Regions from separate parts of the Gracilibacillus saliphilus genome, predicted to be linked through region 2. Evidence: riboswitches for the same ligand, from Rfam matches in the RefSeq annotation. Region 2 holds a riboswitch; the other holds the start of a gene.
The links. Region 2 has a riboswitch for cyclic di-GMP ahead of GHT08_RS00895 (hypothetical protein). Riboswitches for the same ligand answer to the same signal wherever they lie in the genome.
Positions count from the first base shown of each region.

Region 1: another riboswitch for cyclic di-GMP. It lies ahead of GHT08_RS13020 (diguanylate cyclase domain-containing protein); the one in region 2 lies ahead of GHT08_RS00895 (hypothetical protein).

Region 1 covers NZ_WJEB01000019.1:45,503-49,694, reverse strand. Annotated here, with positions in the region: gene GHT08_RS13030 (methyl-accepting chemotaxis protein) at 1-1,167, shown strand, start outside; gene GHT08_RS13025 (rhodanese-like domain-containing protein) at 1,372-1,677, shown strand; cyclic di-GMP riboswitch class I at 1,932-2,018, shown strand; gene GHT08_RS13020 (diguanylate cyclase domain-containing protein) at 2,105-3,931, shown strand; gene GHT08_RS13015 (ABC transporter substrate-binding protein) at 3,946-4,192, shown strand, end outside.
Region 2 covers NZ_WJEB01000001.1:223,154-227,345, forward strand. Annotated here, with positions in the region: gene GHT08_RS00885 (hypothetical protein) at 257-1,342, opposite strand; gene GHT08_RS00890 (hypothetical protein) at 1,357-2,112, opposite strand; cyclic di-GMP riboswitch class I at 2,279-2,353, shown strand; gene GHT08_RS00895 (hypothetical protein) at 2,382-2,873, shown strand; gene GHT08_RS00900 (DUF5667 domain-containing protein) at 2,892-3,986, shown strand; gene sigI (RNA polymerase sigma-I factor) at 4,171-4,192, shown strand, end outside.

The DNA.
Region 1 (4,192 bases), on a different contig from region 2:
ATGCGTCAAGATTTAGTTACCTCGACTCTTATTACCGGAATTATCGCCGTTATTGTCGGTATAGTAATTGTTACATTAATCGTTAGAGTGATTAACTATAATATTTCGACAATAAAGAGCGAATTGAATCGTTTGGCACAAGGTGATTTATCAGGAGAGGAAGTAGAAGTAAGGAGTAGGGATGAATTCACTGAACTAGCAAATGCAATGAATCAAATGAAAGATAACTTATATGGAATGGTTAATCAGGTGATGATAGCTACTGGGCGTGTGATGCAGCAAAGCAGTACATTAAATCAATCTGCTGACCAGGTACGTGAAGGTAGTGAACAAATAGCTGCTACTATGGAAGAATTATCATCAGGAAGTGAATCACAGGCAAATTCTGCGTCTGACTTATCCGGTTCTGTTGAACAATATAATCGAAAAGTGAAAGAAGTAGCGGACCAAGGTAATCAAGTAGCAAGTGAGTCACAGGATGTTATGAATATAAGTAAGGGGGGACGTACGGAACTAGAAAAGTCTGTTAGCCAAATGAGAACCATCTATCAAATGGTTCAGGACTCTTACCAAAAAGTATCAGGCTTGGACAAGCGTACGGAAGAAATAGATAAAATTGTAATTGTTATTAAAGAGATTGCTGAGCAAACAAATTTACTTGCATTGAATGCCGCCATTGAAGCAGCAAGAGCGGGAGAGGCAGGTAAAGGATTTGCTGTTGTCGCTGATGAGGTAAGAAAACTTGCTGAACAAGTAACAGACTCAGTTGCTGATATAACTGGACTTGTAGCGAATATTCAGGATGAATCAGCACAAATGGCTCACTCCTTAGAATCTGGATTTCAAGAAGTGGAAAAAGGTACAGAACAAATGGAGAGAACTGGTGAGACTTTTACACAAATTAATCAATCCATTACAGATATGGTAAATCGTGTGAAACACATGGTTAAAAGCTTGGAAGAAGTTAATGAAAATAGTGAAGAAATGAATAAATCGGTTGATGAAATTGCAACTGTAAGTGAACAATCTGCTGCTGCTGTTGAGGAAACAGCAGCCTCAGCGGAGGAAACTAATCATTCAATGGAAGAAGTATCAAAAAGTGCCCATGAATTAGATGTCTTAGCCGAGGAATTACAAAAAGAAGTTCAAAAGTTTAAAATTGTATAATATTGTTGAGATAGACTTATATGTCTGTCTCTTTTTTATCAATTAGGATAATGGCAGTTTTCTTAATAGTAAGAAGCTAGATTAAATGTTAGAAAAGAAAACGTAATAATGATATGATTCAATGAGAGTTTGATCACATACTAATCTATACGTCAACTAGCGTATGATTGCTATACAAAGTATAAACTCATTGGAGGTATAATCATGAAGGAGATACAAGCAACAGAATTGGCAAACAAATTAAAAAATGGCGAGAAAGTAAATATCATTGATGTGCGGGAAGATGATGAAGTGGCACAAGGTATAATTCCTGGAGCAAAGCACATAAGATTAGGAGAAATACCTGACCGTTTAGAAGAATTTAATCAAGACGAACATTACTATATGGTATGTCGTTCTGGAGCTCGAAGTGGGAGAGCAACTGAATATTTAGAGGCAAATGGAATTGAAGCAACCAATATGGAAGGCGGCATGCTTGCTTGGGAGGATGAAACTGAAGTACCTGAGTAATGATGCTAAATTGCCTGAAAAAATGCTGAGAGTAATCTTTAGAAGGATTACTCTTTATTTTTTTGATCAAAACTAAGATAAAAATTATTGTATAATATGAGTAGTAAAGAATGTGGTTGGCCCCCTGAATTTATCGTGTTCATTAAAATAATTCTAAATTGTATTGATTATTATTAGATGATTGTTATATGATTGTAGGAAAATAGATTTATGCTCTATGTCAGTTATGTTAATTTTTATGATATAATAGTACTAATAGAAAAAGGCAAATCTATTGAAAAATAGAGACGCAAAACCACAGATCTAAGGTGAAAAATCACAATGATGGCTGGGTTACCTGATATAAACAACAGGAAACCTATACGTTTTTTGTATAGTGTTTTTTTAATACCTAAATAAAGAGTGAATTGAGTGAGGAGACAAACATATGCGCAATGTCATGAGTAAAAAAATATCATTGTTTATATTGATTTTAACTTTATCTGTCTTTGCGCAAATATATGCTGTTCCATTAATTTTTGGTATAACCTTATCCTTTGCACCGGTTTTATACCTAGCATCCATTCGGGTATTCGGCTTCCGATTTGCATTTTTATTAACCATTTGTATGAGTTTACTTACGGAATTTCTTCATATTGGCAATTCATTTGTCTTCATTAGTATTCTTGAAGTACTGATCATAGGAGCGTTTTATTCTAAAAAAGGAAAAGACCTTTTTACGTGGAGTTTTGCTTATTCTATCATTCTATTTATACTATATTTTGTGGTGGAATTACTCTTTCCAGAGGTTTTTGCAAGTATGAAGATTTTAACTAACTTTATGATCCTTCAGGTTATTACCGCTACTTTGGTTTCTGCCTTAGTTGCAGATATGTTATGTGATTACCTTCCGCTTATTTCCAAATTAAAAAGCTGGTTTCCTGCACATAACCAGTTATATTTTGGACAGGTGATTTCTCACATACTAATTTTTTCGGCTGTATTCCCATTACTCATCATCATTGTAGTTAATGCTAGAGCAATGGAAAATGATATATATCAGGAATATTATCTTCATTATCAACAGTTGGAAGAGAGATTACAACGGAAAATAGCAGAAATGGACTCTAATGACATTCAAAATTATGAATTAGACGCTAACTTAGAAAAAGCTAAAATTAAATCGATTTTAGATGAGTTTATTGGCACTTCAAACAAACGAATCTTGATTATGGATCAAGGAGAGCAAATATGGCTTGATACGAATAATCAAAATGAATCAAGTTCTAACCTAGAAATGGAAGCTGGGTTTGTTAAGGAGATTCATTCACATGGTTTTATTTGGCTACCGTCCAGTCACCAAACTTTATCTGATTGGTATCAAGGCTATTATATCGGGGAAACTGCCTTTTTAAACAAAACAACATTATTAATTATTCCTATTAGTAGTAGTGTACTAGCTTTAGCAACTAACCTTACTGATTACCTATTGTTCGCATTGTTTGTTTTATTCATTGCGTTAGTATTTGGTATGTTAGTGAATCGAATATTATCGAATTCTTTATCACATCTGACACAAATGACGACCGATTTACCAGGCAAAATGAAGCGACAAGAAACCTTTTATTGGAAAAATACACCGATTGATGAATTTTCAAAATTGGGACAAAACATTGAAAAAGTAGCAAACCAGCTGCAGCAAATGTTTGCTGATGCTAAAAAGAAGAATGACTTGCTTACTGCAAGGACTAATCAATTAAAAGAATCTGAGTCAAAACTATATCGTTTAGCACACTTTGATACATTAACAGATTTGCCAAATCGTTATTCATTTCATCTTGATTTAACTAAGATGTTAGAGGAACAAGCGAAGCTAGATCGATTTTCGATTGTATTTATTGATTTGGATAAATTTAAACAAGTCAATGATACGCTTGGACATAGTGGAGGAGATTTATTATTAAAATTATTTGCTAAACGGTTAAAGAAATTTGAACAAGGAAAAGCTATTACATTTTATCGTTTAGCTGGTGATGAGTTTGTGGCAATTGTGGAATTAACAACAGAGGAAGAAGTACAAAGGTTGTGCAAACAATTACTTGAAGCCATTACTCAACCGTTAATGATTAATCAAACGGAAATAACACTTACTGCTAGTATTGGAATAAGTTTTTATCCTGAGAATGGAAAGACTTTAGATGCCTTATTGCATCATGCTGATTCGTTAATGTATGAAGAGAAAAAACGTCATCATGATCTAGAAGATTTGACATAAGGGGAGGAAAACGATTGAAACCATTCACAATATGGATAGCTGCAATAAGTATACTGATCTTAGTAGGTTGTCATTCTTCAAGTTTTAAGCCCCTTCAGGAATCTTCTCTAAGTAGTGACTTGGTTGAGGTAGAAGAGGAGTCTGCACAAGCGAACGAATTGGTTATTTGGACGCATAGTAACGTCTTTGAAGATTCATTACCAGAGTTTTTAGACATGCATCCAGGTGTTGATGTCAATATAAAAGTGATTGATGAAAATA
Region 2 (4,192 bases):
CACTTGTTGTAAAAGATTATTTTTTTACCATACTATTCAATATCCTCTTACCCTCAGGCGTTAAATAAACTTTACTATCGGAAAGTAATTGCTTTGCTAAATTCGCTGTCATCGGTTTTGATTGCTTTGCCAATTGTTTTCCTCCTTTCCGTTACATATCCATATAATATGTACAAGTTAAAATGCTTGTAAGAGGAATATATACTAATATAAATGCGGATTTTCATATAAAAAAGCAAGAGGCCTCACCCCTTGCTTAAAACCCATTGATCACTTCAAAATCATACAAAAACTGTTCACTAATCTCAGAAAATGAACCTTCCTTTAATTCTAGTTCATCCTCCAGATCCATTTCCCTCAAGTTTATCTTTTTTACCGAAGAAGTCTCAGTCATTTCAAAGACATACAAATCATTTTCCGACCAAGATGGAAAAATATATAGGCTCTCATCACTTGTGTCCGGTACCTCATACGTAGTTTCTAGTACTCCATCTTTGTTAAATTGATACAAGCTACCTTGTCCATCTAAGAAAAATAATTGGTTATCTGACCAGTGAATACTATTGTAGACGGAATAAGGTAAATAGGTAGACATGTTCTCATTGGAATCGAATGACAAAAAGTTATTTTCATTGACTTTTCCAGTATCTTTATTGATCACCAAGACCGAATATTCCTGTTGGATATCAACAATACAATAAATTAGTTCTTCCGTAACGATCATATCAGTTAATGGGACAAGCTCGTCGGTTTGATAATCTAATGATAGTAATGGATTGTCTACTGCAGTCTCATCCAACACAATTTCTTGTAGTACCATGTGTTCATCCGTTTCTTTTTCTTCTAAAACATAGAGCGAATCGTCATAAATGCCTGCTGTCGTTATAAAATAGCGTAGATCCTGAAATTGCATCTTGCCTTCGTGCTCCCAATATAGATGAGAATGATAAGTTCCATTTTCATCATATCCACTGTTGTATAATTCGACCCGTTCTCCATCATCCATATAATCTGCGAAAATCGCGGTATATTCTTTTTGTTCTCGCGTTTCTTCACTGATATCTTCATCGATTAGATAACTGTGTGATACATCATTGACGATCACTGTATCGTTTTGATGATATATTTCTCCTAACTCCAAGCCTTCTGTTTCTAATACATTGGCAACCTTACCGGATGAATCGATGGTATAGAGACTACCTTTGCCATTACTTTTATCTATAGAGGTAGAAAAATATAATAGACCGATTGATTCATGAATACTTTCATATTGTGTATTTCCACATCCGCCTATCAAAACGAGCAATACTAGTAAAACGATATAGTGTAGAAAATTTTTCATAGACTCTCCTAAGCTTATTGAATGGTGTTATACGTAACAGTATAGGAGCTATCACGTATATCTGTTGGATAGACGCCGAAGCCTTGATTTTTGTCTAAGTCAATATTTGCCTCTAACATATAAGCACTCCATATTAATTTTGAGCAATTTTTATCACCATATTTACTTGTATGGCGGTTTGTCGCAAAGTTATAGGAATATGCATCTACTCCTACTCTGGAATTAGCCCAGTCAGCAGCTTTATCCCGATTTGTTTGCGAGGATTGGACAGATTGCATAACAGCATCTTTTTCAACATTTCGTGCATTGTATTTTATTTTTCTAACACCTGTGTCAGGGATTGATTCTACGATATTTGTAGTAGTGTGATAGATTCCATTATGACCGTGCTGGATACCTAATGTTGAGGAAGGAGTATAGAATAAGTCCCCTTTATTTCTGGCAGGTTCTAATTTATAGGCACCGGAACTTCCGCCCATAACGGAAATGGAGGTATCCTTTTCAGCATTTTCCTGTTTGATCGCTTGGTTTAGTTCATTTAAAGCTTGTTTGGCAATAACCATTTCTGGCTTTCGGGTTTCTTCTGCAGCTAAAGCAATAGCTTCTTTCACTTCTTCAGTAGTTATGCCTGGTTGCTTTTGGACAAGTTCTGCAACATAGTCATCATACTTTTCTTCTTTCGGATCAAGATGAACACTAGCGACAAGGGAAGGGGAGGCAACTAACATAACAACCACCAACAACGTAACAACAGAAACAAACTTCTTCATTTCATCCATTCCTCCAATCTATTATTTTACAAGTCTAGTGTAGCATCATACATTGTAAAAAGTGTTAATGTTCTATTAAAAATAATAGACATAATGTTAATTACGTTTAAAACAATTTTCAGTTTCCCCCCTGTTTTGATTAGATTCTTTCGTATAGGTAGTAGAAAAGGGAGAAAGGCAAAACTGTTGAAAAACAGTGACGCAAAGCTATAGGGGCTAATCATGTCAGCCAGCTGCCAAGAGTGGGAAAAAAAGATGGAGGTGAGACGTTGAAACGAGCAATGATGATCACCTGTTTGTTCATGTTATGTGCTTGTGGTCAAGGTGAAGATGCTACAAATGATGATAACAATGCTGGACAAGCAGAAACAGAAGCAGTGTTGTATGAAAATGACGTTTTCCAAATAGAAGAAATTGATGGTTGGTCGGTTGATGAAGAAGCAACTGCTGAACAAGAGCAAAACGTGATTTTTTCTAATGGGACAACCAGATTAATAGTCTCGATCGTAAGCAAAGAACAAACGATTGATATCTTGAAAAAGGATGTACTAGCATCATTTTCTAAAAAAGTAGAATTAATAGAAGACGATGAGAATTACATAGCACTGATTACGAACCGAAAAGAAAATATTCGTGGGGATGTTTACTTTCACCAAGGTTCGGAACACCAATTAATTTTTACTTATATGACACCTGAACAACATTATCAGGAAAGCAAGAATCAAATTAATGCATTCAATGAAGGCATTACTATATTTTAAATGGAGGGAATAGCAGATATGAAATTAAAAACATGGTTATCACTAGCAACTATTAGTGTATTTTTTGTAGGGAATACGGCGTTTGCAAATGAAGCAGAGGAAACGGTAACTCCTGATGAGGAATTATATGATACATCGATTTTAATTGAGGAAACAGAGCTTGCACTAACAGAGGATCAAATGGAAAGAGCGTTATTATTAGATGAGTTCGCTAATGATCGTTTAAGTGAAATAGAAGCAACTATTGAAGAAGGTAATCTCGAGGAAGCAGAACAGTTAATTGAACAATATGAGGAATATTTGGAGCGTTTAGAAAGTGAATTAGAAGAATCAGAGGAAGAGCGAGAAGCATCAGAAGAGGAAGCAAATGAAGAGGTTGACGAAGTAGAAAGAGTAGAATTACCTGATAGTGACGATAATGATGAAAATGAGCAAGGAGAAGACTCCGATGAAGAAAATCAAGAAGAAAGTGCGGAGGATCAAGATAAATCAGAAGAAGAATTAAGAGAAAGCGCCAAACAACGTACAATCAAACTGCAAGCTTTATTAGAGCGTGAAGATTTACCAGAAGAAGCAAAAGCAGGTATCGCAAAAGCGCTTGAAAATCAAAAGCGTGCAGAAGAAAACTATCTAAGAGCGAAAGCGGAAAAAGCTGTATCAGACGAAGACGAAGATGAACAAGAGCAAGAAAAAGAAGAAGAAGAAGAAAGAGAATTACAAGAGGAACGTGAAGAAGCGGCTGCAGAACAAGTTGAGGAAGAAAATGATAAAGAAGCGGAAGCTGTTGTGAAAGCAGAACAAAAACAGAACAAAGCTGAAAAGAAACAACAAAAGGCAGAAGAAAAGGCTGAAAAGAAACAACAAAAGGCTGCTGAAAAAGCTGAGAAAGCTGAGCGAAAGGCGCAAGAAAAAATAGAAGATGCAGAAGAGAAAGCTAATAAAGCAAAAGAAAAAGCAAAAGAAAAAGCTCAAGAAAAGCGGAAAAAAGCAGAAGAAAAGGCCCTAGAAAAGCAAGAGAAAGCTGAAGAAGAAGCCGAAAAAAAGCAAGCTAAAAAAGCCAAAGAAAATCGTCAAAAGCAAGAAAAGGAAAATGGTAAACCGAATCATCAATAAATGGGCGAGGAATTCAATAGTTGTTGCAAAATAAAACAAATTCCGACAAAATTCTCGAAAATATCTTTACCCGTCGCTATTTATAGCTTACATTAAATATAGAAATGCTTTATCTTTCTACATATTTTAAGACTGTTGAAGGGTAAAGCTTTCTTTTTTTAGTAGTGATAAGGGAGAGGAGCAGATGAAGCAAGAAGACATCGAGC